3 regions of the Janthinobacterium sp. SUN137 genome follow, and region 3 is predicted to be linked to each of the others. Evidence: predicted binding sites of a transcription regulator. Region 3 holds the regulator's gene; each other region holds the start of a gene.

Region 1 (10,166 bases), on a different contig from region 3:
TCGGTGTCGCTGACATCGAACTCGCCCAGCGCGTAGCACATGGGCGCACTGCCGTCGCAGCAGCCGCCCGACTGGAAAAACATCAGCGGGCCGTGACGCTGGCGCAACTTGTCCATCATTTCCAGCGCCGCATCGGTCGCGACCACCCGGGCAATTGCTGCACTCATGGCATCCCTTTCTGCGCGCCGCGCCTGGACTGCAAGCGCGGCGCCTGTTGCCGGTTTAGAAGAAGCCCAGCGCTTTCGGGCTATAGCTCACCAGCAAGTTCTTCGTTTGCTGATAATGGTCGAGCATCATCTTGTGGTTTTCGCGGCCGATACCCGATTGCTTGTAGCCGCCGAACGCGGCGTGGGCCGGATACAGGTGGTAGCAATTGGTCCACACGCGGCCCGCCTGGATGGCACGTCCCATGCGGAAGGCACGGGAACCGTCGCGCGTCCACAGTCCGGCGCCCAGGCCGTACAAGGTATCGTTGGCAATCGCCAGCGCGTCGGCCTCATCCTTGAAGGTGGTCACGGACACGACGGGTCCGAAGATCTCTTCCTGGAAGATGCGCATCTTGTTATTGCCCTTGAACACGGTCGGACGCACGTAATAGCCGCCTTCCAGGTCGCCCGCCTGCGTGTTGCGCTCGCCGCCGGCCAGCACTTCCGCGCCTTCCTGGCGGCCGATGTCGAGGTAGGACAGGATTTTTTCCAGCTGCTCCTGCGACGCCTGGGCGCCGATCATGGTGGCGGAGTCGAGCGGATTGCCCTGCTTGATGGCGGCCACGCGTTTGAGGGCACGTTCGATGAATTTTTCGTAGATCGATTCCTGGATCAGCACGCGCGATGGGCAGGTGCACACTTCGCCTTGATTCAGCGCAAACATCGCAAAACCTTCCAGGCACTTGTCGAAATAATCATCATCGGCATCCATCACGTCTTCAAAGAAGATGTTCGGCGACTTGCCGCCCAGTTCCAGGGTGACGGGAATCAGGTTTTGCGCCGCATAGCCCATGATCAAACGGCCCGTGCCCGTTTCACCCGTAAAGGCGATCTTGGCGATGCGCTTGCTCGACGCCAGCGGCTTGCCCGCTTCCAGGCCGAAACCATTGATGATGTTCAGCACGCCCGGCGGCAGCAAGTCGCCGATCAGCTCGATCAACACCATGATGGAAGCCGGGGTCTGCTCGGCCGGTTTCAAGACGACACAATTGCCGGCCGCCAAGGCTGGCGCCAGTTTCCACACGGCCATCAGGATAGGGAAATTCCACGGGATGATCTGGCCCACGACGCCCAGCGGCTCGTGGTAGTGGTAGGCATAGGTTTCCGCATCGATTTGCGCGACGGAACCTTCCTGGGCGCGGATGCAACCGGCGAAGTAACGGAAATGGTCGATGGCCAGCGGAATGTCGGCATTCATCGTTTCGCGGATCGGCTTGCCGTTGTCGATGGTTTCCGCCGTGGCGATCAGGCTCAGGTTCTGTTCGATGCGGTCGGCGATGCGGTTCAGGATATTGGCGCGCTCGGCAGGCGACGTCTTGCCCCATGCCTCCTTGGCGGCGTGCGCGGCGTCCAGCGCCAGCTCGACGTCTTCCGTCGTGGAACGGGCGATTTCGCAAAATGGCAAGCCCGTGATCGGGGTGATGTTAGGAAAGTATTCACCTTTTACTGGTGCAACGAATTTGCCGCCGATGTAATTGTCATAGCGTTGTTTGAAGGGATTGGCTACGCCCAGTTTGCTGATGTCTGCGAGATTCATGTCGTCCTCTATCGGGTTAATTAGAATGGAATTACTTAATTAAAATCAAACGTCCTGGTACAGATGGGGTGAGTACACGGAGTCTTCCGCAAATGCCGTGCCAGCTCGCCGTCCCACTACAAACTTAGCCGGTTTTGCCCCCGTTACAAGGGCGTGGCGTCAATCCCGGCCCGCTTTTCAGCGCATGCCCCGGACTTGGGTGGGGGCGTGGCTCTGTTTGCGTTTTGAACAAGGTGGCAGCATCCTGTTCCAATCCGGGCCAGCCCTGCTTTGCCGCCACGCCGCCGCTGCACAATGGAACAGGTGTACCAGACTGGAACACCTGCGCCTGTGCCATGAAGGAATCAACGAATCACCACGCCCCATGGCAATTCACCCACGGCAATATCGGCCACCTTGCGCGCGCTGGCCGTGTCGATGACGGACACGCTGTTCGAGCGGCCATTGGCCACGTACAGCTTGGCGCCGTCCGGCGTGATGGCCATGTTCCACGGGCGCTTGCCGACGCCAATCGTAGCCGTCACCTGATTGCTGGCCGTGTCGATCACCATCACCGTACCGTCGATGCCGTTCGAGACATACACTTGCTTGCCGCCGGGATGGACGGCGATGCCATTCGCATTCTTGCCCGCTGGAATGGTGGCAATCGCCTTGCGCGCGGCCATGTCGATCACGTAGACGGCATTGACCAGTTCGCACGCCACGTAGGCGCGGCCCGAGTCCGGGCTGAAACCGATGCCGCGCGGACGCAGCCCCACGGCGATGGACGCCACCTGGCGGCGTTGCGCCACATCAATGACATCGACTTGCTCCGCCTCTTCCGCGCTGACCAGCAGCCAGCGCCCATCCGGGCTGAAGACGGCGTGTTCCGGATTGCGTCCCTGCACCTTGATATCGGCGAGCAAGGTACCTGTCTGGCCATCGAGCAAGGCCACACTGTTGTTTTCCTCGACGGCCACGGCCACGTGACTACCGTCTTGCGAGGCGCTGACGCCTTCGGGCGACTTGCCCAGCGCCACCGTGCGCACGGGCGCGCCGCCAGCGTTGTCGATCAGCAGCAAAGCGCTGCTGGCGGCATCCGTGACAAACAATTGCCGCCCTGTGGGGTCGGCGGCGATGCCGCGCGGACGCTTGCCTGCGGCGATCTGGCGCACCACCTGGTCGGTCGCCGTGTCGATCACGCTCAAGGTGCCCGACTTTTCGTTGGGAACATAGGCAAAGGGAGCGGCCTGGACAGCGGTGCTGGCGAGCGCCGGCAGCAGCCAGCACACCTGGCGCAAGCGCGAGAAGAAGTTGGGCATAATCACCTTTTCAATGGCAAAACGAGGGAAAAGCGCGCGGTAGCGGCGCCTCTGACAATTACCGTATGCAAACGCCGTGCCACTGACACGCGTATAATTTCAGCCCACCAATGGAGACATGGCAGGCATATTGCTTGATACACCTACGCAGACCTGTACCGCGCACGCGATCAAGCAGGCTTTTATTCACATTGGAGAATCCGCATGCAGCATCGTTTCCGCCTGAACACCATCGCCAGCCTGTTTGTCGCCGGCAGCGCCACCCTCGCCCCTCACGTCTTTGCCGCCGAGGCAGCTGACCCGGCCAATGGGCAATTCATGGATACGGTGGTCGTCAGCGGCAGCCGCATCGCCCACCCCAGCCAGGAAGTGCCGGCCTCGATCGACGTGGTCGACAGCGCGCGCATCCAGGATGGCCAAATCCGCGTCAACGCGTCGGAAGCGCTGGCCGCCGTGCCGGGCATGGTCGTGCAAAACCGCCAGAACTACGCACAAGACTTGCAAATCTCGTCGCGCGGCTTCGGCGCCCGCTCGGCCTTCGGCGTGCGCGGCGTCAAGCTGATCAGCGATGGCATTCCCGCCAGCATGCCCGACGGCCAGGGCCAGGCCGCCACCTTCAATCTCGATACGGCCGAGCGCATCGAAGTGCTGCGCGGACCGTTTTCTGCCATCTACGGCAACCATTCGGGCGGCGTGATCCAGCTGTTTTCCAAGGATGGACAAAATCCCCCTTCCGTCGAGCTGAATGTGACGGGCGGCAGCTACGGCACCAGCAAGGTGGACTTGACGGCGCAGGGCCAGGCAGGCGGCATCGGCTACGTGCTCGACGGCTCGCGCTTCCGCACGGACGGCTTCCGCGACCACAGCGCCGCCACGCGCGAACAGGCGTTCGGCAAGATCACCGTAAAGCCCACCGCGGACAGCAAGCTGACCATCGTCGCCAACAGCCTGCACCAGGGCAACACGCAAGATCCGCTGGGCGTCACCTGGCCCACGTTTGCCGCCAACCCGCGCGCCGGCGAAATCGACACGACGGACACGCAAAACCCGAAACGCACCCTGGCCGAGCGCTACAACACGCGCAAGAGCATCGACCACCAGCAGATCGGCGCCACTTATGAACAGTCGTTCGGCGATGACCGTCTGCACGTGATGGTGTATGGCGGCAACCGCGACGTGATCCAGTACCAGGCGTTTACCAAGGGATTCCAGGCGCCGCCTAGCCATTCGGGCGGCGTGGTCGATTTCCAGCGCCAATTCTATGGCATCGACACCAACTGGCTGCACGTGAACCAGCTGGCCGGAGGCAAGCTGAGCACGACTATCGGCATCGACTATGGCCGCTCCAGCGACGACCGCACCGGCTATGAAAATTTCATTGGCAATAGCTTTGGCGTAAAAGGCAAGCTGCGCCGCGACGAGCAGAATGTCGTCTCCAGCCTCGATCCGTATATCCAGGCGGAATGGCAAGGCGGCCCGTGGCTACTCAGCGCAGGTGCGCGCTACAGCAAGATGAAAGTGGCTGTCGACGACCATTTCCTCAGCAACGGCAACGATAGCGGCAGCCTGGAGTTCAGCCACACGACGCCCGTGCTGGGCCTGCTGTATAAACTGACGCCGAACGTCAACGTCTACGCCAGCGCCGCGCGCGGTTTCGAAGCGCCCACCCTGAACGAACTGTTTTACTCGGGCACGGGCGGCGTCTTCAATTTCAACTTGAAGCCAGCCACCAGCACCAACCTGGAAGCGGGTGTCAAGGCCAGGATCGCCAACAACACGCACGTGAATGCGGCCTTGTTCCAGATCAAGACCAACGACGAACTGGTGGTCGACAAGTCCAGCGGCGGGCGCACCAGCTATCGCAATGGGGGTAAAACCTTGCGCCAGGGCATGGAAGTGTCGCTGGATTCGAACCTGCCATATGGCTTCACGACCAAAGTGGCGCTCACCAGCCTGCATGCCGTGTATGACCAGGCATTTGGCGGCGTGCGCGAAGGCAGCCGCTTGCCGGGTGTACCCAGCGCTAACCTGTTCGCTGAACTGGCCTGGAAAGATACGTTCGACCGTTTTGGCGCAGCGCTGGAAAGCGTGGCCAGCAACCAGGTCTACGCGGAAGACAGCAACATCGAAAAACCGGCGCCCGGCTACACGGTATTCAATGCGCGCGTCAACGCCAGGCAAAACGTGGGCAATTGGCGCTTCAAGGAGTTTGCCCGCCTGAACAATCTTTTCGACAAGACCTACGTGGGTTCCGTCATCGTTGGCGATAGCAACAAGCGCTACTATGAAGCGGCGCCGGGACGTAATTGGTTGCTGGGCGTTAGCGCCCAATATAGTTTCTAAAACTAAAAAGCCCGCGCCTCTTCCGATGCGCGGGCTTTATTGTCATTCAACATGGCCTGCTACGGCCGTGCTTCCTTCACGCCATATTTCTCGAAGATGGCTTTCAATTCGCCGCTGGCAGCCATCTCATTCATGGCTGCCTGCAGCAACTTGCCCACGTCGAGCTGCTGGCGGCTGACGGCCAGGCCCACGGCCCAGCCCGCACGCGGCAGGCGAGCAAACGCCACTTCGCTCATGGGGAAAGCGGGATCGCTTTTCAGCACCGATTCGATTTCCGAACGGTTGGCCAGCACGGCGTCGAGCTTGCCCGCCTGCAATTGCTGCAAGGCTTCGGCGGCCGTATCGAAGATGCGTACGTCGTCGCGGTACTTGCCATTGTCTTCGCCCAGCATCAGCATGGCCGCGATCGACACCTTTTCCACGCCGATGCGCTTGCCGGCCAGCGAGGCGACGCCATCGAATTGCGGCACGGCTTGCGCACTGCGCGCCAGGCGCACGGTTTCCACATAGTATGGCGCGAAGATCTCGACCTTGTCGTTGTCCGCCATCAACTTCTTGTCGACCGGCACATGCAACATCACATCGGCGGGGCCGTAACCGAGGTAATGTCCCTTCCACACCATATTGCGCAAATCGTCGTTGAGGTTTTCGCCGGCGGGAAATGGCAACAAGCTCAGTTTCAGCCCCAGCTTTTTCGCCAGCGCTTCGGCAATATCGATATCGATGCCCGTACCCTTGTCGGAAAACGGCGCGAATTCGTTGTACACAGCCACTTTCAGGCTGCCCGACTGCTGCACCTTTTGCCAGTCGGCGCGCGCCGGCGCGGCGGCGCACAGCGCCAGGCAAGCGAGCAAGATCATCGCGCGCGCGCCCCGGAATTGAAATGAACGCATGGGACTCCTTCGTGATCAGTTCGACTTAATTCGATTCGCGGCGCGTTTCCAGATAGGTCTTGATGGCCCACATGGCTTCCTGGTTGAACACGCCTTCGAACGGCGGCATGTACACGGCCCCATTGCGCACTTTACCGTGGCGGATAGTGGTCAGGTAGTAATTGTCCGTTTCCTTGTAGCACGCCTGTTTCTTTGTCTCATTCTTGATACCGAAACAATCGCGGTCCAGCTGGCGCAAGTCCGGCGCGATGCCGCCCGAGATGGCTTCGATGCCGTGGCAGCGGGCGCAATTCTGGTTGTAGGCCGAGGTGCCCACTGTCAAGGCCAGTTTGTTGCCCCGATACGGGTTTTGCTCGAGCCATTTGTCGCCCACCTTGGGCAAGCCCGTGGTGTCGACGCCTTGCGGCGTGACATTGCCGTGCGCATAGGCATGCGGCAAGGTCAGCAGGGAAGTGAGGGCAACGGCGCCGGCCGCCGCCACGCCGAGCAGGGTACGAATGGAATAGGTCATGCTGGTCTCCTTGGTTTTTTAGTCAATACCAAAGAAGAGCAAATGCCATGCCATGCACATATGCCCCACATCCGGCCGGCCATGTATCAATTTGGAACAGCTGCAACACGTGGTTGTGTCACCACGCGCCTCAGGCGGCGGCCACCGTGCAGATGCTGCCGCGCGCCTGCTGCTCGAAAGTGATACGCACGGGCAAAAATCGGGCAATCACCTCCGCATTCGTCAGCGCATGCTGCGACACCTTGTTGCAGCTGAAGGTACCGCCGCCCGCCAGCGCCATGGGCAGCAAGAGCTGGTCGGCCAGATGCTCGCCGACGGCCGCGTCCGTCTTGAGATAGGCGCGCACCTCGTTCAACAGGCGCTTGGCCACGGACTCGGCCAGCAAGGACTTTTCGCCGAACGAAGTAAACACTTCCGTGACATGCTCATGCTCCAGGGTCAGCAGCAGGACGTTGCCCGGCCCCTGCTCCGCCGGCAAGCCGACGAGGCGCAGTTGCTTGCCGCTCCAGCCCATGCCGCTGGCGACACGCTCGAGCTCGCGCTGCGCCACCTGCACATGCACGCCCGCCACCACGCTTTCCGCATACCCCGCCTTCCGTTCGCCGCGCTGCAGCAGTTGAATCGGCTGCAAGCGCCGGCACGGTTGCACGGTGGCCGTCACCTCGCCGCCGCCCGCAGGATGAAAGCCGTAGCGTTGCAGCGCGATCTCCACCTCGGCGCCCATCTGCTGCAGGATGCGGCCATACGCGCGCTGCAAAAAATGCACGGGCGGTGCCATGGCATTGTGCGTGCCGCCAGTGACGCGCACGGTGGATGGCCCATCCGCATGCAGCAGGGCCGGCAGCAAGGTTTGCAGCACCAGGGTGCAGCTGCCGGCGCTGCCGATGGCAAAGCGGTAATCGCCGCCGCGCAGGGGGCCGGGAACGAATTCCAGGCTCGACGCGCGCAGCGCCACCGGCGTCGTGCGCGCCCCGCAAATGGCGGTTGCCGCCTGCACGGCCAGCAGATGCTGGCGCAGCAAGCCGGGCTTTTCCCGCCCCGCGCGAATGTTAATCAGGCGAAACGGTTGCCCCGTGATCATCGACAGGCTCAGCGCCGAACGCAAAATCTGTCCGCCGCCTTCGCCTTGCGCTCCATCTATTTCTATCATCTCTCTTATCCTTTGACGCAGACGACCTGCTTCAAGATATGCACGACATCGACCAGCTCGCGCTGCGCCAGCATCACCGCATCGATATCCTTGTAAGCCATCGGGATTTCATCAATGACGTTTTCATCCTTGCGGCATTCCACGCCTTCGGTGGCGCGGATCTGGTCATCCAGGTTGAAGCGCCGCTTCGCTTCCGTGCGGCTCATCGTGCGTCCCGCACCGTGGCTGCAGCTATGGAAACTCTCCGCATTGCCCTTGCCGCGCACGATAAAACTCTTCGCGCCCATGGAGCCGGGAATGATCCCCAGTTCGCCCGCACGGGCCGACACAGCACCTTTGCGCGTGATCAATACATCCTTGCCGAAGTGGTGCTCCTTCTGCACATAGTTATGGTGGCAGTTGACGGCCTCCACGTGCGTCTGGAACGGTTTATGGATGACCGTGCGCACGGCGGCGATCAGGTTCTGCATCATCACTTCGCGGTTGTTGCGGGCGAAACGCTGGGCCCAGCCCACCGCTTCCACGTAATCATCGTAATGCTGCGTTCCCTCGGCCAGGTAAGCCAAATCCTGGTCGGGCAGGTTGATGAAGTGGGTGCGCATATCCTGCTTGGCCAGTTCGATGAAATGGGTGCCGATGGCATTGCCCACGCCGCGCGAACCGGAATGCAGCATGAACCATACGGAACCCTGCTCGTCGAGGCACACTTCGACGAAGTGGTTGCCGCTACCCAAGGTTCCCAGGTGGCGGTAATTGTTCGTATTTTTCAGCTTTGGCGTTTTCAGGCAGATCGCATCGAATTCATCCTTCAATTGCAGCCACGCGGCATCGACCACCGAGGGCGGCGTATGCCAGGAACCTTCGTCGCGACCGCGGTGGCCGCGCGTCTTCGGCGACATCCCGTGCGGAATGGCGCGTTCGATGGCGCTGCGCAGCGGTCCCAGGTTATCGGGCAGATCGTTCGCCGTCAGCGTGGTTTTCGCCGCCATCATGCCGCAGCCGATATCCACGCCCACGGCCGCCGGAATCACGGCGCCCAGGGTGGGAATCACGCTGCCGATGGTCGACCCCTTACCCAGGTGGACGTCGGGCATGACGGCGATATGCTTGTAAATGAACGGCAGGGTCGCCGTGTTGCGCAATTGTTTTTTAGCCGCTTCTTCGACAGGCACGCCACGCGTCCACATTTTCACTGGACGGCTGCCTTCGGTATGCAGGACTTCGTATTCTTCGTTTTTCATCGCTATCTCTTCTTCTATTGTATAGGGGGTGATGACCAGGGTTGGTGAAACAGTTGCCGACGCATCGGCCCAGGATGTAGTTCCACCGGCATTCATCAGTACGACAACCCGACAAGGGGGGACAGGATTTCTGGCAGACGCACTGCGCCTGCCAGGCCGGTCTGACGCGGCTGATCGATGTAATCCTGTCGGCATTCGGGGTACTACGGCGCATGACAAGCGTGGACAGGACGCCTGTTATGTAGTCCTGTCCGCATTCATGCGCTTTGCTTCAACAACCTGGTGCTGCGATATCGATGGCGGCGATTTCTCCCACCCAGTGGGCGGGATCCAGCCGGCCGGCGGCAAAGGCGGCGATGATCTTGAAGACGTCGTCGGAAAAACCGCCGATATTCAGAATATCCTCGCGCTCCATCGCCTGCGTGGTGGCATGCGGCGCAATATCGATGCATACCAGCTTTGCTTGCGGATTGCGCTGTTTGAAGACATCCCACTGTCCCATCGTCGCCGTGGCGCCGCTGCGTTTGGCGTCGATCCACGATTCGTTATCGGACACATAAATCACCAGGTCGGCCAGCTCCTTCTTGCTGTTCATGCGCAGCAGCGGCGCGCTGCAATTGGTACCGCCGCCACCGATGGCTGCCAGCCTGGCCGCGTTGCTCATCACGCTATCATCCGCGCCGAGTCCGCACTGCACCACGCTGTGCTCGAACGGCAGCACCATGGCATCCGGATTCTTGCGCAGCATGGCCGCCGCCACCAGCGCCGCCACATCGATGCAGCGCACGCTGGACGTGGCGCTGCCGCGAAAACCGCTGACGGGCGAGGACATCGAACCGGAAACGTCGGGGCACACCACCACCTTGCCAGCGATCTGCGGCACGTTCAGCAGCGATATTTCCAGCGCCTGTTCCAGCGCTTCGCGCACGATGGCCGGCACGCTCTCGCCGGCCGCCATGCAAGCCGACATCAGCTGGTACGGAA
Region 2 (10,166 bases), on a different contig from region 3:
AAATGCCATGCGTGATGGCCGGGTTGATCGTGTACTTGGCGATATAGCGCTTGGCGCGGAAATTGTCGCTGCGCGCCGTGTCGGGCGCCAGCGCGCCCCGCTGCACCTTCATCTTGTGCGCCGTCTGCCAGGTGCGCATGATCACTTCGCCGACCCGCCCCATGGCTTGCGAGTCGGACGACATCATCGAGATGGCGCCGATATCGTGCAGGATGTCTTCGGCGGCGATGGTTTCGCGGCGGATGCGCGACTCGGCGAACGCCACGTCTTCGGCGATGGCCGGGTCCAGGTGGTGGCACACCATCAGCATGTCCAGGTGCTCGTCGAGCGTGTTGACGGTGAACGGGCGCGTGGGGTTGGTCGACGAGGGCAGCACGTTGGCTTGCCCGACGGCGGCGATGATGTCGGGCGCATGGCCGCCGCCCGCCCCTTCCGTGTGAAACGTGTGGATGGTGCGGTCCTTGAAGGCCGCCAAGGTGTGTTCCAGGAAGCCGCCCTCGTTGAGGGTATCGCTGTGCAGCGCCACCTGGATATCCATGCGGTCGGCCACGGACAGGCAATTGTCGATGGCGGCCGGCGTGCTGCCCCAGTCTTCGTGCAGTTTCAAGCCGATGGCGCCCGCGCGCACCTGCTCTTCCAGGGGCAGCGGCAAGCTGACGTTCCCTTTTCCCATGAAGCCCAGGTTCATCGGGAAGGCGTCGGCGGCGGCCAGCATGGCGTGCAGATGCCACGGCCCCGGCGTGCAGGTGGTGGCGGCCGTGCCCACGGCCGGCCCCGTGCCGCCGCCCAGCATGGTGGTCACGCCGCTCATCAGCGCTTCCTCGATCTGCTGCGGGCAGATGAAGTGGATGTGCGTGTCGACGCCGCCGGCCGTGACGATCATGCCTTCGCCGGCGATGATTTCCGTCGCACCGCCGATGGGGAGCGTGACGCCGGGCTGGATGTCGGGATTGCCCGCCTTGCCGATGCCGAAGATCAGGCCGTTTTTCAAGCCGATATCCGCCTTCACGATGCCCCAGTGGTCGAGGATGACGGCATTCGTGATGACGGTGTCCATCACCTCGGCCGCGCAGCGCTGCGACTGGCCCATGCCGTCGCGGATCACCTTGCCGCCGCCGAATTTCACCTCTTCGCCGTAGATCGCGTAGTCATGCTCGATCTCGATGAACAGTTCCGTGTCGGCCAGGCGGATGCGGTCGCCCTTGGTGGGGCCGAACATTTCGGCATACGCGCTGCGGGGAATGCTGGCCATCTCAATCCTTTCCCGGTGGAGTGTCTTGCAGTTCACCCATCACTGCGCCATTGAAGCCGTAGACCTTGCGTTCGCCCGCCAGCGCCACCAGTTCCACCGTGCGCTGCTGGCCCGGTTCGAAGCGCACGGCCGTGCCGGCCGTGATATTGAGGCGCATGCCATAGGCGCGCCAGCGCTCGAAGGCCAGCGCCGGGTTGACTTCGAAAAAGTGGAAATGCGAGCCCACCTGGATCGGCCGGTCACCCCGGTTGGCCACCACCACGGTAGCCGTGGCGCGGCCCGCATTCAGGCTGATTTCGCCTTCTTCCAATTTGTATTCGCCTGGGGTCATGATATTTTCCTTCGTCAAAGCGCTCTACGCTGGCCGGCGGATCGCCGGCGCCACACAGGCACGGCGCGGATGGCGCCCTGCCATGCAATCAAAACTACGGTATCGGGTGGTGCACGGTCACCAGCTTGCTGCCATCGGGGAAGGTCGCTTCCACCTGGATATCGGGGATCATCTCGGCGATGCCGTCCATGACGTCGGCGCGCGACAGAATCTTCGTACCGTCCGACATCAGCTGCGCCACCGACTTGCCGTCGCGCGCGCCTTCCATGATGGCGGCACTGATCAGGGCCACCGCTTCCGGATAATTGAGCTTCAAGCCGCGCGCCAGGCGCCGTTCGGCCAGCAGCGCGGCCGTAAAAATGAGCAGCTTGTCTTTTTCGCGGGGAGTCAGGTCCATGGTTTTCCTTGCGTTTCTTTCCTGATTAAGTATTCCAGATGCGGGGCACGACGGCGTCGCGTCCCAGCATGGCGGGACGCAGCAGCTGCCAGGCGGCCAGCATGATGCGGCGCGCCGCCTCGCTGTCGCCGCACAGCAGGCGCACCACCACCAGCGCTTTCATGTGCGTGGCGCCAAACGCGGCGCCGGCCGGCACGGCGATCTCGCGCACGGCCGCCAGCACGGCGGGAGCAACGGGCATGCCGACGGCGATCAGGGTGGCGCACACCGTGTGGCCCCCCAGTCCCAGCGGGCTGACCATCAGGGCGCCGCCGGCGGCCAGCACGCCCTGCTCCCACCACAGCAGCTTGCCGCCGCGGCGTATCTGCACCTGCTGGCTGATGCTGCCCGTGTTGAACATTTCGCCCGAGGCGCTGCGGCCCAGGCAGACGATGTCGCAGCCGATGTAGCGGGCGTCCGGCGCCAGTTCCACCTCGTGGCGCAGGCGCACGCAAGCCTGGTCAAAGAAGATGCTTTCCTGCGGCAGCCACTCGATGGCGGCGCCGCTGCCGGCGCGCAGCACGAGGTGCTGGCCCGAGACATGGCCGTTCGCGCGGTACCACTTGGCGGCGCCCGGCGACGTGAGCAAGGCGTGCGCGCCCTCGCCCACCGTGGCGTCGACGGCCAGCTGGTCGCCGCCCACCACGCCGCCGGGCGGATGGATGATGATGGCGTGGCAGACGGCATCGCCTTCCGGATACAGGGGCTTTTGCACGCGCAGGGGGCCGCTGTGCGTGCGCTCGACGAGACGGCTGACGCCATCGTGCAGCGCAAAGCCCAGGCGCAAATGCGCCTGCCAGGCGCTGTGCGCGCTGGCGGCAGAAGGCGTTGCGAAATGTGGGCTATCTGGCATGCACTGCAATCGTGTAAATAACGATCTACAAAGCAGGATGCATGCCAGCGTCAGAGGGAAGAAACGTGAGAATCATGCACCGCATTGCGGCGCCCGCACCATATCAGTGCAGTTATCGTGCAGGCGCGGGGTGTGCTTATGCCGACACGGCTGCCGACGCCACCGTCAGCACACGCCGTTCGCGCAGCAGCGCCGTGAAGGCTTCCGCGGCCAGGGGGCGGCTGAAATAATAGCCCTGCATTTCGTCGCAGCCGTGTTCCGTCAAAAAATCCACCTGCTCGCGCGTTTCCACGCCTTCGGCGATGACGCGCATGTCCAGGTTATGCGCCAGCGAAATGACGGAACGGGCGATGGCCGCATCGCTGCTGCTGGTGGTGACGTCGTCGACGAACGATTTGTCGATCTTCAGCACGTCGATGGGGAAGCGTTTCAGGTAGCCGAGGCTGGAATAGCCGGTGCCGAAGTCGTCGAGCGAAATGCCCACGCCGATATCCTTCAGGCGCGTGAGGGCCGCCACCGCCTTGTCCGGGTCGCCCATCACCGTGCTTTCCGTGATTTCGATGCCCAGGCAGGCGGGCGCGATGGCGTATTTGCGCAAGGCCGCCTCGACGAACGGCACCGTGCGGTCTTGCGCGAACTGCTTGCCGGACAGGTTGACGGCCACCTTGATGCTGCCCAGGCCCGCGTCGTGCCAGGCGCGGATTTGCGCGCAGACGCTTTCGAGCACCCATTCGCCGATGGCCGTGATCGAGCCATATTCCTCGGCCAGCGCGATGAACAGGCCGGGCGGCACCTTGCCCAGCACCGGGTTATCCCAGCGCAGCAAGGCTTCCGCACCCAGCAAGGCGCCCGTGCGCAAGCACATCTGCGGCTGGTAGTGCACTTCGAATTCATCGCGGCCGATGGCGCCGCGCAGCTGCTGCTGCATCGCCAGGCGGGCGCGGATGTCGCTGCCCATGCGCTCCGTGAAGAAGGCGTAATGGTCGCGCCCCATTTCCTTGGCGCGCACGAGGGCCGTGTCGGCGTGGCGCAGCACGTCGTCGAGGCTGTCGCCGTCGGCCGGACACATGGCGATGCCGATGCTGGTCGTCAGCGCCAGGCGCTCGCCATCGACGCTGAGTTCCTCGCGCAAGCCGGCCAGGATAGTTTGCGCCAGCGCAAGCGTGCGCCCCAGCAGGGCATCGTCCTGCAGCAGGATCTGGAATTCGTCGCCGCCCTGGCGCACCACCGTGTCGCCTTCGCGCACGCAGCCGGACAGGAAACGCGCCACCACTTGCAGCGCCTTGTCGCCCACGGCCTGGCCGTGCGAATCGTTGATGTTCTTGAAGCGGTCCAGGTCCAGGCACATCAGCACCACCTGCTGGCCGTCGCGCAGAGCGTTCGCGCGCGCCTGTTCGAAGCGCTCGCGCAGCAGAACGCGGTTCGGCAAGCCCGTCAACGCGTCGTGGTAGGAGAGGAAATCGATCAGATGCTGCTCGGCCTTGCGCTCGCTGATGTCGAGGAAGACGCCGATGTAGTTGACGACGGCGCCGTCGGGCCCGTGCACGGTGGAGACGCTGAGCAGGCAGGGATAGGTGTCGCCGCTCCTGCGCCGCGTCTGCACCTCGCCCGACCAGCAGCCGCTGCTGCGCAAGCCCTGGCGCAGGGCCAGCAGCACCGCCTCGCCCGTGTATTCGGCGTGCAGGCGCAAAATGTCCGTGCCCACCACTTCCTGCGCCGCGTAGCCGGTGATGCGCGTAAAGGCGGGATTGGCCGTGACGATAACGCCGGCCGGATCGGTGATCAGGATGGCGTCCTGCGTCGCTTCGAAGACCTGGCCCGACAGGCGCAGCAATTCTTCATTGGCGCGGCGGATCTGCACTTCGCGCGCCAAGGTGCTGGCCACCTGCTCCAGTTCGGCCGTGCGTTCGGCCACGCGCCGTTCCAGGTTGGCGCGCTCCTGCGCCAGCTGCAGCTGCGCCCGCGCCAGGCGCACGTGGGCGTCCGTGCGGGCCAGGATTTCCTCGGCCTGGAAGGGTTTGGCGATGAAATCGACGGCACCCAGCGCGAAGCCGCGCACCTTGTCGTCCGTGTCGTACTGGGCCGACAGGAAGATCACCGGCACCTGGCGCAGGGACGGTATCTCCTTCAGGCGGCGGCACACTTCAAAGCCGTCGAGGCCGGGCATGCGCACGTCGAGCAGGATCAGCTCGGGCGGGCGCGCCTGGGCCGTCCACAGGGCCAGTTCGCCGTTCGGCGCCTGGCGCACCGCATAGCCGGCGCCGCCCAGCAAATCGCTCAACAGCTTCAGCGAAGCCGGCGTATCTTCAACGATCAGTACTTCGCCCTTCGAATTCACTTCCGAAAAATCGCGGTGCATGTAGCAGTTCTCTCAGCTTTGGATGAGGCGCGGCGATCCGTTGCCGCGCTGGACAAGACATTTCTTTGCGATGAACTACGTACTATCATCATAATCTTTATTGCAATTTAGCACCATCCATCGGCGGCACTTAGTCCGTCTTTTCAGCGAATCCGATGTTGTCAGCCCACACTTTTCAAGCGTGCGCCAGCGCGCCCTCATTCTCCAGCAAGTCGCACAGCTGACGGTATTGATGCTGGTCAAGCATCGCCTGCAGCGGCGCCAGCACGGGCGCGGCCGCCGGCGGCAAGGCGCCCAGCAACAGTGCCACCCTGGCCAGGTTCAATTCGCGCAGCGCCACCAGCAAGGCGGCGCGCTCTTCCCCGGCCAGCAGCAGCAAGTCTTGCGCCCGCAATGCCGGCGGCGCCTCGGGCGCCGGCGCCACGGGCAGCGGCACGGGCGCCGCCACGGGTGCCTCGGCCGCCTGCGCGGGTATGCTGAAACGGAAGGTGGCGCCCTGCCCCGGCATGGATTCCACCGTCAGTTCGCCTTTCATCAATTGCACGAATTCGCGCGAGATGGCCAAGCCCAGGCCCGTGCCATCCTTCGGTCCCGCGCTGTCGGCCTGCACGAAGGGCTCGAAGATGCGCTGCTGGTCTTCCGGGGCGATGCCGATGCCCGTGTCGCTGACGGCGAACGACAGGCGCCACGTGGCGTCATCGCGCCGCTCGCCGCGCACGCGCAAGGCGACCTCGCCGCCGCCGGCAAACTTGACGGCGTTCGACATCAGGTTCAGCAGCACCTGGCGCAAACGCGTCGCGTCGAGCAGCACGGCCGCCGGCACGTCGGCGCAATCGAGGCGCAAGGCCAGCCCCTGCTGCTCGGCGCGCATGCCCAGCATGTCCATCACTTCCTGCAGCAGGGGCGCCAGCGCCACCACGACCGTCTGCGCGTGCAGGCGCCCCGCCTCGCCCTTCGACAGTTCGAGGATTTCATTGATCAACGTCAATAAGTGATTGCCGGAGCGGTGGATGATGGCCAGGTTGCGCTTTTCATCGTCCTGCATGTTCGGCGAGGCGGCCATCAGGCGCGAAAAGCCGATCACGGAATTCAAGGGCGTGCGCAGTTCGTGGCTCATGTTCGCCAGGAAGGTGCTCTTGGCGCGGTTCGCCGCCTGCGCCTGGCTGACGGCCACCGACAGGGCGCTCGTGCGCTCGGCCACCAGTTCTTCCAGGTGATGGCGGTGGCGCAGCAGTTCCAGTTCGGCCTCGCGGTGCGCCGTGATGTCGTAGTTCGAACCCACCAGGCGCATGGGCCGCCCCTGCCCGTCGCGGAAGATCACGGCATCGGCCTTGATGTAGCGGATGGCGCCATCGGGCCACAGGATGCGGTACTCGTGCGTGAAGGCCTGGCCGGCGCCCAGCGCGGCGCGCAGGGCCTCCTTGGCGGCCGGCACGTCGTCCGGCATCAGCGCCGCGCGCCAGATCGCCGCCGGCGCCATGGTGCTGTCCGCATCGGCCTTGAACTGCGCATACATCTGCTCGTCCCACTGCAAGGCATCGTTGATGACATTCCAGTCCCAGATGCCGATGCTGGCCGCGCCGGTGGCCATCTGCACGCGCTCCTCGCTGCGCTGCAAGGCGCGGTAGCGGCTGTCGAGCAGCGCCACCATGTCGCGGATGGAACGGTACAGCGTGCGCAGCTCGCCCAGGAACCACGCTTTCGGCGGCGTGCCGGCCGCTTCGCTCTGCCCTGCCTGGACGCCGGCCGCATACTGGCCGATCGCCTTCAAGGGCTTGAGCATCAGACACCACATGAGCAGCCAGATGCTGGCCACCAGGATCACGTCGAGCGCCACGATCATGGCACCGATGCCCAGCGCGCGTTGCCGCAGCTGCGCGTGCAGCAGGGCCGGCGTCGCATACACGGCCACATTGCCGATGACTTGCCCGCCCATCGTCACGGGGCGCCGCTGCACCAGCCAGCCGGGTTCCGCGGACAGCGAGGAAAAACTGCCGATGGCGCCGGCCGCGGTGCGGCGCAGCACCAGCGCTTCCTTGCCGATGCCCGGCGTCAGGGAGCTGGCCACCAGATCGCGCTTGCCCAGCGTGCTGCGCATGATGGCCTGCATCTGCTTTTCATCGAGATTCCACAAGGGCAGTTCGATGGCCACGGCCAGCTGGTCCGCGCTCAGGGCCAGGCTGCGGTGCAGCTGCTGCCAGCGCTGCTCGCGTTCGGACTGGTAAAACAGCACGGCAAACACCAGCAGCAGCGCGGTGACGACAAAGGTCAGCGCCACGCTGACGGCCAGCACGATGGAGACGCCGCCCAGGCGCGCGCCCTTGGATGCGTGAACCGTCATGCGTCTTCGCCCTGCGGTTCGCTGGCCAGCTGCGCCAGCAAGGCGCACAGCGGCTGGTACTGATGCTGTTCCAGCATGGCGGCGATGTGCGCGGCCAGCTGCGGCAGGCTGGTCGCCACGCCGGCCAGCACGATGGCGCTGCGCCGCAAATCGAGGGCCCGAACGGATTCGAGCAGCGCCTGCCGTTCGGCCGCGCCCAGCTGGCCCAGCGCCTGCTGCAGGTCGAAGGCGGCCGCCGGCACGCGCGGCGGCGCGGCGGCGGTGCGCTGGAAGCGCACGCCCAGTTGCTGCTCCAGCATGGCGAACAGGTGTTCCTGTTCGATCGGCTTGCGCAGGAAGCCGTCGGCGCCGGCGGCCAGCGCCTCCTGCTTTTCTTCCTCGAAGGCGGAGGCGGTCATGATCACCAGGCGCGGCTGCACCAGCGCCGGCTGTGCGCGCAGCCAGCGCGTCAGCGCCAGGCCGTCCATGTCCGGCATGCGCCAGTCGCTGAGCACGATGTCGTAGCGCTGCGCCGCCAGCATGGCTTGCGCCTGCACGCCGCCCGCCGCCTCCTGCAGCTGGAAGCCCAGCGGCGCCAGCAAGCCGGCCAGCAGCTTGCGGCAGTTGTCGTCATCGTCGACCAGCAGCACCGTGCGCCCGCGCTGGCCCGCCGGCAGGCGCGCCACGCGGCCCGGCGCCAGCGGCGCGGCGGCAGGGCACTGCACGCAGGGGGCGCGCAAGTCGAAGTGGAACACGGAGCCGGCCCCCAAGGTCGACTCGACGCGCAGCTCGCCGCCCATCAGGCGCACGAATTCGCGTGAAATGGTCAGCCCCAGTCCCGTGCCGGCCTGCGCCACGGCGCTGTCGGCCTGCACGAACGGTTCGAAGATGCGTTCCAGGTCCTCTTGCGCGATGCCGCTGCCCGTATCGCGCACGGCAAACGCCAGCGCCACTTGCCCATCCTTGTCTGCCTGGCAGGCCAGCGACAGGGTCACGCTGCCCTGCTCGATGAACTTGAGCGCATTCGACAGCAAATTGAGCAGCACCTGGCGCAGCTTGGCGCCGTCGAGGCGCACCAGCGGCGGCACGCCGGAACGCTCCAGCCGCAGCGCGATGCCCTGGTCGCCGGAGCGCATGCGCACCATCTCGAGCACCTCGTCGAGCAAGCCGTTCAAGTCCACGGGCCCCGCTTGCAGCTGCATGCGGCCCGCCTCGATTTTCGACAATTCCAGAATATCGTTGATCAAGGTCAACAAATGATGGCCGGCGCGGTTGATGATGGCCAGGTTATGCTTTTCTTCCTCGAACATGCTGCTCGAATCGGCCATCATCTGCGAAAAGCCGATCACGGAATTCAAGGGCGTGCGCAATTCGTGGCTCATGTTGGCCAGGAAGACGCTTTTCGCGCGGTTCGCCGATTCGGCCTCGGTGACGGCCACCGACAGGGCCGCCGTGCGTTGCTGCACCAGCTCTTCTAGGTGGTCGCGGTAGCCGAGCAGTTCCTGCTCGCTGTGCTTGCGCTCGGAAATGTCGACGATGCCGCTGCGCACCAGGCGCCGCCCTTCCATCGGCAAGCGCACCAGCCGCACTTCGCAGGGAAAGATGCTGCCGTCGGCGCGCCGCACATTGCGCTCGACCAGGATGGGTTCCCCCAGCATGGCGCGGCGCAGATGCTCTTCCATCATCAGTCCCAGCGGCAGGCCATCGGGCTGCTCGCCCGTGTACAGGTCGAACGGCCCGCGCGCCAGCAGCGCCTCGCGCGACATCCCCAGCATGCGCTGCGCGCTGCTGTTGGCGTCGATGAAGCGGTCCAGGTCCAGGTCATACACGACGATGGCTTCGGGCGCATGCTCGACGAGGATGCGGAAGCGCTGCTCGCTTTCGCGCGCATCGCTCTCGGCGCGGCGCAGGCGGCGGCGCTGCAGCAGCAAGGCGCTCAGCATGCACGCCATGGCGAGAAATACGGCGCCGGCCGACAGCACGGCGACGCGGTGCTCGTGCCACAGCTGCGGCGGACGGTTGAAGAACAGGGTGTGCGGCGGCAGCCGGCTGATATCGGCATCCCAGCGCTGCAGCTGTTCCCAGTCATACATGGGCACCGGATGCGCCGGCGGCAGCAAGGCGCCCGGCGCGGCAGGCGCCTTGCCGGCCAACACGGCCAGCGACATCTGCGCCACCTGCTGCGCGGCCCGCTCGATGTGCAGGATGGAGCCGCCCAGGATACCCTTGCCGACCGTCGCGTTATACATGCCAAAGGCGGGCACATTGGCCAGCCGCGCCAGCTGGGCGGCAAACTGCACCGGCGTGGCGATATTGCCGTCCACGTCGCGGTTGACATTGCCCGCCACCAGCAGCGTATCGGCGGGCAAGCGCGCCACGGCCGCGCGCATCTGTTCCAGGGTCAGGTCATCGAGGTAGCGCATGGTCACCTTGCCCTGCCACGCCTGCGCCGCCTGCTGCATGTTGCGCTTCAGGGCCTGGTCGGCCTCGCTGGCGCCGACGGCCATGACGATGGTCTTGGTCTCCGGGAACAGCGCCATGGCTTGCGCCAGCGTGCCGGCAAAATCGACGTTCGCCTTTTGCTGCCAGATGGAAGACGGACTGCCGGCCGGCAA
Region 3 (10,166 bases):
ATCAGCTGGCAGGCACCGTCGGACTAATTATTTCAATAGTAATGTTTCCGCCTTGGCCACGGCGTCGGCCGTGCCGCGCAGCACCACCACGTCGCCGCTGGCCAGCTGCGTCTCGGGGGTGACTTCGAGGCGGCCGCGGCCGCGGCGGATGGCCGTGACAAACGCGCCGCAGCCGGCCACGTCGATCGCACTCAAGGGCAAGTCCACGCAATGCGCGCCGTCGCTGACGGTGACCGTATGCAGGCGTTCCAGCTCGGCATCGTCGCCCGCGTCGCTGGAACCGTGGAAATAGCCGCGCAGCGAGGCATAACGCTCCTCGCGCGCCGCCTGCACGCGGTGCACGACGCGGCGCAGGGGCACGCCCATCATGATCAGCGCGTGCGAAGCGAGCATCAGGCTGCCTTCCATCAATTCCGGCACCACTTCGGCCGCGCCCGCCTTCTTCAACTGGTCGAGATCGGTATCGTCGTGGCTGCGCACGATGACGGGCAAGGTGGGCGCCATTTCGTTGAGTAAATGCAATAACTTCAAGGCCGAGGGCGTGTTGGCGTACGTGATCACCACGGCGCTGGCCCGGTAGATACCGGCCGCCACCAGGCTTTCGCGCCGGCCCGCGTCGCCGTAGGACACGTGGGCGCCGGCCAGCTGCGCTTCCTGTACCCGTTCCGGGTCCAGGTCCAGCGCGTGGTATTCGATCTTTTCTTCCGCCAGCAGGGTCGCCAGGCTTTGCCCGCTGCGTCCGAAGCCGGCAATCAGCACGTGTTTCTGCGACGCCATGGTGCGCGTGGCGATCTTCGTCAACGCCAAGGATTGCATCATCCAGTCGTTGGCCGCCAGTTTCATGACGATGGCGTCGGACTTGGCGATGAGGAAGGGCGCCACCAGCATCGACAGCACCATCGACGCCAGCACCACCTGCACGACGAACGGGTCCATCAGCTTGATACCGCCGGCCAGGTTCAGCAGTACGAAGCCGAATTCGCCCGCCTGCGCCAGGCCCAGCCCCGTGCGCAAGGCAACGCCGTTGCTGGAGCCGAACAGCCGGGCCAGGCCCGCGATCAGGGCGAATTTCAGCAACACGGGGCCGCACAGCAAGAGCAGCACGAGCCACCAGTTGTCGAGCACCACACGGATATTGAGCAGCATGCCGACGGTGATGAAGAACAGGCCCAGCAGCACGTCGCGGAAGGGCTTGATATCCTCTTCCACCTGGTGCTTGAATTCCGTCTCGGAAATGAGCATGCCGGCAACAAAGGCCCCCAGGGCCAGCGACAATCCTGCCCGTTCCGTGATCCACGCCGCCCCCAGGGTAATCAGCAGCAGGTTGAGCATGAACAATTCTTGCGAGCGGCGCTTGGCGACGATGGTCAGCCAGCCGCGCACCATCTTCTGGCCGATGAACAGCAGCAAAATGAGCACGACAAGGGCCTTGCCGCCGGCCCAGGCCAGGGTTTCGGCCAGGTTGTCCGAATCGCGGGTGAGGGCGGGAATCAGGATCAGCAGGGGCACGACGGCCAGGTCCTGGAACAGCAGGATGCCGATGATCTTACGGCCGTGTTCGCTTTCCAGTTCCAGCCGCTCCGTGAGCATTTTCGAGACGATGGCCGTCGACGACATGGCCAGCGCGCCGCCCAGGGCGAACGCGGCTTGCCAGCTCAGGTGGATGTAGGCGGACAGGTAGCGGGCGACAAACCAGCCGAAGACGACGGTGGCGATGATGGTGGTGACCACCTGCGCCATGCCGAGGCCGAAGACGATGCGCCGCATGGCGAGGAATTTGGGTAGAGAGAATTCTAGCCCGATGGAAAACATCAGGAAGACGACGCCGAACTCGGCCAGGGTGTGGCTGGCCTCGTTTTCCGCTGCCAGGCCCAGCGCGTGGGGGCCGATGACGATGCCAACGGCCAGGTAGCCCAGCATGGGCGGCAAATGCAACATTCTGAAAGCGACCACGCCCAGCACGGCGCTGCCGAGTAACATCAGGGTCAGTTCAAGCGAGGAAAACATGGGTTGCCCGGTACGGTCAATGGAAATCGTTGTTTGTTGTGACTGGCAAGTTTTTTGCTTTCCTAATTCGTTTATACTTTGGGCATGAGTGTAACCCATGAAAAAACAATGCTGAAAGCTTTTGATCGAATTGACATGCAAGCGACGACCGAGCGCGCTGTCGCGCTGGCCCGCACCACCTTGCAGATCGAGTCCGACGCCATCGTTGCGCTGCACGCGCGCCTGGCCACGGACGACAGCGTGGGCCGCGCCGTGGCGATGTTGCTGCAATGCAAGGGACGTGTCGTCGTCTCCGGCATCGGCAAGTCCGGTCACATCGCGCGCAAGATTGCCGCCACCCTCGCTTCCACCGGCACGCCGGCCCTGTTCGTGCATCCGGCCGAAGCGGCCCATGGCGACCTGGGCATGGTCACCTCGGACGATGCTTTTATTGCCATATCGTACTCCGGTGAATCGTCGGAATTGATGGCCATAATGCCCGTCGTCAAGCGCATGGGCGGCGTGCTGATTTCCATGACGGGCAAGCCCAATTCGAGCCTGGCCCAGCTGGCCGACGTGCACTTGGATATTTCTGTTGAGAAAGAAGCCTGTCCGCTGAACCTGGCGCCGACGGCCAGCACCACCGTCACCCTGGCCCTGGGCGACGCGATCGCCGTGGCCTTGCTCGACTTGCGCGGCTTCAAGGAAGAAGATTTCGCCCGCTCGCACCCGGGCGGCGCCCTGGGCCGCCGTTTGCTCACGCACGTGCATGACGTCATGCGCAGCGGCGAACGCGTACCCAAGGTGCCCGTGGACGCTTCCTTGCTGCAGGCGCTGGAAGAAATGACCAAGAAAGGCATGGGCATGACGGCCGTCGTCGATGCGGACAACCGCCCCGTGGGCGTGTTTACGGATGGCGATCTGCGCCGCATGTTCGAGCGCGTGCAGGATTTCACGCAAGTGGCGATCCGCGACGTCATGCATGCGCAGCCGCGCAGTATCGCGCCCGAACGCCTGGCCGTCGACGCCGTGGCCGTGATGGAGCAGTTCCGCATCAACCAGATGCTGGTCGTCGATGCCGACGGCAAGCTGGTGGGCGCGCTGCATATCCATGATCTGACGCAAGCGAAGGTGATCTGATGGACAGCGTAGCGGACAACCTGGCACGGGCGGCCAAGGTCAAACTGATGATCTTTGACGTCGATGGCGTGCTCACCGACGGCAGCCTGCATTTCGGCCCGGACGGCGAGATGATGAAAACGTTTAATGTGTATGATGGCCTGGGCATCAAGCTGCTGCAGGAATCGGGCGTGCAGACGGCCATCATCAGCGCGCGCCGCTCGGCCATCACGGCGCGCCGCGCGCAAGACCTGGGCATTACCCATGTGCACCAGGGCGGCCACGACAAGCTGACGCCGTTTCGCGAATTGCTGGCGCTGACGGGCTTGACGGAAGAGCAATGCGGCTATATCGGCGACGACGTCATCGACGCGCCCATCCTGAAACGCGTGGGCTTTGCCGTCAGCGTGCCGGGCGGGCGTCCGGAGGCGCAGGGCCTGGCACACCATGTGACGCAGGCCGGCGGCGGCCGCGGCGCGGTGCGCGAGATCTGCGAATTCCTGCTGCGCGCCCAGGACAACTATGCGCGCGTCATGGCGCCGTTCCTGGAGTGAGGCGCGCCGCCTCGCCAGTGACCTTTGAAAGAGTGAAGCCCTATGCGTAAGCCAGGAGGCGCCCATCGCTGGCGCATGATTTTTACCGTGCTGGGCGCGGTTGTCGTCGCGCTGGGCAGCTTTTGGCTGCTCGAGGTGATGAACAAGAATGGCCAGGACATCACGGCCAGCAAGCATCTGGATGAACCTGACTATTTCATCACCAATTTCAGCCTGGTGCGCATGGATTTGACGGGTAAACCCAGCTATATCGTGTCGGGCACCAAGCTCACGCATTATCCGCTGGACGACTCGTCCGATATCGACCAGCCCTTCGTGCGCAAGCTCACGCCAGGCATGCCGCCGATGAACATGAATGCGGAACTGGCGCATATCGACCAGGATAATACCCGGCTGCAACTGCACCGCAAGGTCGTGATCGACCGCGTGGCCAGTCCGAAGGCGCAGAACCTGACGGTCAAGACGGAAGCGCTGACGGTGTTCCCGGACGAGGAAAGAATGGAAACGGATGTGCCTGTCGATATCCTGACGGGCGCCTCGCGCATCAATGGCGTCGGCATGAAGGCGAATAACGCCACCGGCGTCGTGGAAGTGCAGAATGCGCTGCGCATGGTCCTCCCGCCGAAACCGCGCCCGGCCGCGGCGGCAAAATGACAGAATGAAACAAGGAAACCATATTATGAAGAACATCTTGCTGTTGACCGTATTTTCGCTGGCCATCATGGGCGTGGCGCATGCCGAGAAGGCCGATTCCGAGAAGGAAGCCGTCATCACGGCACGCAGCGGCCACGTCGATGACATCAAGCAGGTGCGCACCCTGACGGGTGACGTCGTGCTGGTCAAGGGTACCCTGACCATGAAGGCGGGCCGGGCCCTGATCACGGAAGACCCGCAAGGCTACCAGTTCATCACCTTCTGGGCCGATCCCGGCAAGCTCGCGACCTTCCGCCAGAAGCGCGATGGCGCGGGCGACCTGTGGGTCGAAGGCGAAGCGGAGCGCGTGGAATACGACAACAAGACGGAAGTGGTGAAACTGTTTTCCAGAGCCAAGCTGACGCGCCTGGAAGGGGCGAAAGTCACCGATGTGGCCAACGGCGCCTTCATCTCGTATGACAGCCGCAAGGAAGAATTTGCGATGGAAAATTCCAACAGCGGCACCAGCACCGCCGATGGCGGCAGCGTGCGCATGGTGATCCAGCCGAAGACCAAGGCGCCGGCAGCGGAGAAAGCGCCGGCCACGCCCGCGCCAGGAAAGAAATAATGGAAAATACACGTTGCGGCAGCACCCTGATCGTTCGCGGGTTGCAAAAAACCTATGGCAAGCGGCAAGTCGTGCATGATGTCTCGCTGCAAGTCGAATGCGGCGAAGTGGTGGGCTTGCTGGGCCCGAACGGCGCCGGCAAGACCACCTCGTTCTACATGATCGTCGGCCTGGTGCCTTCCGATGGCGGCAGTATCGATATCAGCGGCGTGGATATCTCCAGCCTGCCGATCCACCGCCGTGCGCAGATGGGGCTGTCCTACCTGCCGCAGGAAGCGTCCGTCTTCCGCAAGCTGACGGTGGAAGACAATATCCGCGCCGTGCTGGAAATCCAGACCGTCGAAGGCCGTCCGCTGACGAAGGCCGAGATCGAGGAGCGGCTGGATAAATTGCTGGCCGACTTGCAGATTGAAAAGCTGCGCGAGAACCAGGCGCTGTCCCTGTCCGGTGGCGAACGCCGCCGCGTGGAAATCGCCCGCGCGCTGGCCACCGATCCCCGTTTCGTGCTGCTCGACGAGCCGTTCGCCGGCGTCGATCCGATCGCCGTGATCGAGATCCAGCGCATCGTGCGTTTCTTGAAGGAGCGCAATATCGGCGTGCTGATTACCGATCATAATGTGCGCGAGACGCTGGGTATTTGCGACCGTGCCTACATCATCAACCAGGGCTCGGTGCTGGCGTCGGGACGCCCCGACGACATCATCGCGAACGAGTCGGTACGCCGGGTCTATCTGGGCGAACACTTCCGCATGTAAGCCAATGAAACAATCATTGCAGCTGCGCACTTCGCAGCACCTGGCACTGACGCCGCAGTTGCAGCAATCGATACGCCTGTTGCAATTGTCTACCCTGGAATTGCACCAGGAACTCGAGCAATTGCTGACAGACAATCCCTTGCTCGAACGCCTCGATGATCCGCTCGACCGCTCGCTGCGCCTGCTGTCCGACGGGGCCTTGAGTTCCACGGCCGCGCCGACCGAAGCGCCGCCTCAGCCGCCAGGCCAGGAGGCGCCTGCGGCGCCGGCCGAAGCGGAAGCGTTTGACGGCGAGGGGGGCGACAGCCCGGCCGCCGCGGATGGCGGCGACAGCGACTGGAGCGAGGCAAGCCGGGGCAAGGCGCCCGACGACGAAGATTCGCGTCCGCAATTGGAGGCCCATCACTGCACCCTGCGCGAACACCTGATGGAGCAGATGCGTGTGACGGTGCTCGAATTGCGCGACCGCGCGCTGGTCGAGCTGATCATCGACGCGCTTGACGACAATGGCTACCTGGAAGAGTCGCTCGACGACATCCTGGCGCGCCTGCCGGAAGAGCTGGAAATCGACGCCGACGAGATGCGCACGGCCTTGTCGCTGCTGCAAAGTTTCGATCCGCCGGGCGTGGGCGCGCGCAACGCGTCCGAATGCCTGGCCCTGCAAATCAAGCGCTTGCCGCACATCGCCATGGTGACGCGGCGCATGGCCCTCGTGATCGTGGAAAAGCACCTGGCCTGGTTTGCCCAGCGCGATTTCAACAAGCTGAAAAAAGCCCTCGATTGCGACGATGAAGACTTGCGCGAAGCGCAGACGGTGATTCGCCAGTGCAATCCGCATCCGGGCGCCGTGTTCGCCTCGGACGTCTCCGATTACGTGGTGCCCGACGTCGTCGTCAAGCGCGCGCGCAATGGCTGGCAAGTCACCCTGAACAACGACGTCATGCCGCGCCTGCGCGTCAACGCCATGTACGCCAACTTGCTCAAGCAGGGCAAGGGGGAGGGCGCCATGGGTGCACAGTTGCAGGAAGCCAAGTGGCTGATCAAGAATATGCGCCAGCGCTTCGACACGATCCTGCGCGTGGCGCAGGCGATAGTAGAAAGACAAAAGAACTTTTTCTCGCATGGGGCCGTTGCCATGCGCCCCCTTGTGCTCCGTGAAATAGCTGATACACTGGGTTTACACGAGAGTACTATCTCGCGGGTAACAACTCAAAAGTACATGCTGACCCCGCACGGCATGTTCGAGTTGAAATATTTCTTTGGTAGCCACATCGCCACCGAAGCGGGGGGCGAAGCGTCATCGACGGCGATACGGGCATTGATCGTGCAACTGACAGGAGCAGAAGACCCTAAAAATCCTTTATCCGACAGTAAGATTGCGGACATGCTGGGGGAACAAGGCATGGTGATTGCGCGACGTACTGTTGCCAAATACCGGGAAGCATTAAAAATTCCGCCAGTGAGCCTGCGTAAGTGTTTGTAAGTTTTTTTCGGTTCCTCTGCGGGCCGGATAGGATGGACCGCACGAACCCGATCATCTTTAGGAGTGTGTATGAATCTCACCATCAGCGGACATCATCTCGAAGTGACACCAGCCATCCGTGAATACGTACAAACGAAGCTGGAGCGCGTGAAACGTCATTTCGATCAAGTCATCGATATCGCCGTGATTCTGACCGTGGATAACCTCAAAGAGAAAGAAAAACGTCAAAAGGCTGAAGTCAACCTGCGTTTGAGCGGCAAGACTGTCTATGTGGAAAGCTTGGCGCACGACCTGTACGCCGCGATCGATACCCTGATCGACAAGCTCGATAGGCAAGTGATGAAATACAAAACCAAAGTGCAAGGGCACGGTAAAGAGGCGATCAAGCATCTGCCAGACAACTCCGAGGAGGAAGCCGTCGTCGCCGTCTAAGGCCACCCGCTTCCAGCAGTTGTGATCAACTAAGGGCGCACATTGCGCCCTTTTTTGCGCCCAGCGGAACGCAATGTTCCCCGCGCAGGCATTAGAATATTCGCACTTTCACTTCTTTCTAGCCTGCCATGAGCGACTTCGTCCAGACTTCCATCGGCAACCGCACCGGGCACATCGTGCTCGACCGTCCGAAAGCCTTGAATTCCCTGTCGCTGGAGATGGTGCGCGCGCTGAGCGCGGCCCTGCTGGCCTGGCGCGACGATCCGCAGGTGGACGCCGTCGTGATCCGCTCCAGCAGCGACAAGGCCCTGTGCGCCGGTGGCGACATCCGTTTCTTTTACGATGCGGGTCTGGCCACGCCGCAAGGCGGCAGCGCCTTGCTGGAAGATTTCTTTACGGAAGAATATGCTTTAAATCATTTAATTCATTTCTACCCGAAACCGTATATCGCTGTGATGGATGGCGTGGTGATGGGCGGCGGCATGGGCGTGGCGCAAGCCGGGCCAGGCAACCGCTTGCGCATCGTGACGGGCCGCACGCGCATGGCCATGCCGGAAGTCAATATCGGTCTGTTTCCGGACGTGGGCGGCAGTTATTTCCTGTCCCGCCTGGCCGGCCAGCTGGGCCTGTACCTGGGCTTGACGGGCTTGACGATCAACGCGGCCGACGCCCTGTACACGGGCCTGGCCGATGTCTACCTGCCTGAAGCGCAGATGGGGGCGCTGCTGGACCTGTTTGAATCGACGCCGGGCGAGGCCTTGCCGGTGGCCATCAAGGCGCTGGCGGCGCCATTCCAGGCCGAGGCAGGCGTTTCTCCCCTGGCCACGGCGCGCGCGGCGCTGGACCGCCATTTCAGCGCGGGTTCGGTGGCGGCCATCATGGCTTCGCTGGCGCAGGATGACAGCGCGTTCGCCGCCAAGGCGCTGGCGGCCATGCGCCTGCGTTCGCCCCTGATGATGTCGGTGACCCTGGAATTGCTGCAGCGGGGCGCCCACCTGGGCGTGGCCGATTGCCTGCGCCTGGAGCGCACAGTCGTGCGCCACAATTTCGAACATGGCGAAGTGCTCGAGGGCGTGCGCGCGCTGGTGGTCGACAAGGACAATGCGCCCCGCTGGAACCCCGCCAGCCTGGACGAAGTCGATACAGCCATGGTGGCGCGCTTCTTTGCCCCCGTCTGGCCGGCTGCGGCGCATCCGCTGCGCCACCTCGATTAATTAGCTGCGCTCGCGGTGGCGCAGTACCACGCGCTCGTTGGGGCCGAAATATTGTGCCAGCCGCTCCGCCATGTACACGGAGCGGTGCTGGCCGCCCGTGCAGCCGAGGGCTACCGTCAGGTAGCTGCGGTTGTCGGACTTGAATGACGGCAACCATTTTTCGATGAAGGCACGGATATCGGCCAGCAGTTCCAGCGCGCTCGGCTGCGCGTCGAGGAAGGCGATCACGGGCGCGTCGCGGCCGTCGAGGGGGCGCAAGGCCAGGTCGTAATAGGGATTCGGCAAGGCCCGCACGTCGAAGACGAAATCGGCGTCCAGCGGCACGCCCAGCTTGAAGGCGAACGATTCGAAGAACAGGGTCAGCGGCGCGCGTTCGGAGGCGACGATATCCTTGATCCAGGCACGCAGCTTGTTGGCGCTCAGTTCCGACGTGTCGATCACATGGCCCAGCTGTTCGATGGTCGACAGGCGTTCGCGCTCTTCCGAAATGCACTCGATCAGGGTGCGGCGGCTGGCCGGATTCTGGTTCGGACGCAATTCGTGCGACAGCGGATGGCTGCGCCGCGTTTCCGAGAAGCGGGCCACCAGCGAATGCGTGGTGGCTGTCAGGAACATGACCTTGACGTCGTGCCCCTGGTCGCGCAGCAGGGCCACATTGTGCGGCAGGCTGGTCAGCGACTCGGCGCTGCGCGCATCGACGGCGACGGCCAGTTGCGGTGTACCTTCGTCGAGCAGGGTCTGCACCAGGCTGGGCAGCAAGGCCGGTGGCAGGTTGTCGACACAATAGTAACCGGTATCTTCCAGCACATTGAGCGCGACGGATTTACCGGAGCCGGATATTCCGGTGATAAGGACGATATGCATAGCCCGATCATACAATAAAGACCGGCGCTCCGCTCCCAAGGCAACTATCTTTACAAATTATTGCAATTTCGACTGTAGTATTGGTTAAACAAAAGAGGGCGTGCTTCTTGCAGATTAATCCCCGCTGATTGCCAATCTCTGGTGTAGCAGGGAATTCACGCAGCACTGCTGCGTGCCTGCGCAATGGAGTTCGCCCTTGCAAGGGCGAACTCCATTGCAGACTAGTCACCACTCATTGCTAATCTCTGCCGTTCCATGAACTCCTGCAAGGTATCGATGCCGCGCAGTTGCAAAATCGTATTGCGTACGGCCGCTTCCAGCAGCACGGCGATGTTGCGGCCGGCGGCGACGGGGATGACGACCTTGCGTACGGGCAAGCCCAGCACGTCTTCCGTGGGGAACAGGAAAGGCAGGCGTTCGACTTCTTCTTCCAGCGCGTTGCGGCGCACGAGGTGCACGATCAGTTTCAGACGCATCTTGCGGCGCACGGCCGTTTCG

The links. The regulator sigma-54, encoded in region 3, starts transcription at its own class of promoters, with help from an activator protein. The targets are predictions, from matches to a motif close to TGGCANGNAANCTGCTTT.
Region 1: a site for sigma-54 is predicted at 6,827-6,844, ahead of pedF (cytochrome c-550 PedF). Genes of this name have one in related genera too.
Region 2: a site for sigma-54 is predicted at 2,902-2,919, ahead of O3298_RS08655 (urease accessory protein UreD). Genes of this name have one in related genera too.

What each region holds. Positions count from the first base shown of each region.
Region 1 is NZ_JAPWHZ010000008.1:2,862-13,027, reverse strand. Features, by position in the region: gene O3298_RS28885 (DUF779 domain-containing protein) at 1-167, opposite strand, end outside; gene adh (aldehyde dehydrogenase) at 223-1,743, opposite strand; gene O3298_RS28875 (beta-propeller fold lactonase family protein) at 2,088-3,044, opposite strand; gene O3298_RS28870 (TonB-dependent receptor) at 3,249-5,387, shown strand; gene O3298_RS28865 (ABC transporter substrate-binding protein) at 5,447-6,280, opposite strand; gene pedF (cytochrome c-550 PedF) at 6,306-6,791, opposite strand; gene rtcA (RNA 3'-terminal phosphate cyclase) at 6,922-7,941, opposite strand; gene O3298_RS28850 (RtcB family protein) at 7,947-9,182, opposite strand; gene O3298_RS28845 (RNA-binding protein) at 9,454-10,166, opposite strand, start outside.
Region 2 is NZ_JAPWHZ010000002.1:130,398-140,563, reverse strand. Features, by position in the region: gene ureC (urease subunit alpha) at 1-1,252, opposite strand, end outside; gene O3298_RS08665 (urease subunit beta) at 1,254-1,583, opposite strand; gene O3298_RS08660 (urease subunit gamma) at 1,678-1,980, opposite strand; gene O3298_RS08655 (urease accessory protein UreD) at 2,006-2,872, opposite strand; gene O3298_RS08650 (EAL domain-containing protein) at 3,009-5,231, opposite strand; gene O3298_RS08645 (HAMP domain-containing sensor histidine kinase) at 5,407-7,572, opposite strand; gene O3298_RS08640 (PAS domain-containing hybrid sensor histidine kinase/response regulator) at 7,569-10,166, opposite strand, start outside.
Region 3 is NZ_JAPWHZ010000004.1:587,072-597,237, forward strand. Features, by position in the region: gene O3298_RS23100 (diguanylate cyclase) at 1-27, shown strand, start outside; gene O3298_RS23105 (monovalent cation:proton antiporter family protein) at 28-2,007, opposite strand; gene O3298_RS23110 (SIS domain-containing protein) at 2,092-3,126, shown strand; gene O3298_RS23115 (HAD family hydrolase) at 3,126-3,659, shown strand; gene lptC (LPS export ABC transporter periplasmic protein LptC) at 3,702-4,313, shown strand; gene lptA (lipopolysaccharide transport periplasmic protein LptA) at 4,339-4,920, shown strand; gene lptB (LPS export ABC transporter ATP-binding protein) at 4,920-5,675, shown strand; gene O3298_RS23135 (RNA polymerase factor sigma-54) at 5,680-7,158, shown strand; gene hpf (ribosome hibernation-promoting factor, HPF/YfiA family) at 7,228-7,590, shown strand; gene O3298_RS23145 (enoyl-CoA hydratase/isomerase family protein) at 7,719-8,804, shown strand; gene rapZ (RNase adapter RapZ) at 8,805-9,668, opposite strand; gene hprK (HPr(Ser) kinase/phosphatase) at 9,890-10,166, opposite strand, start outside.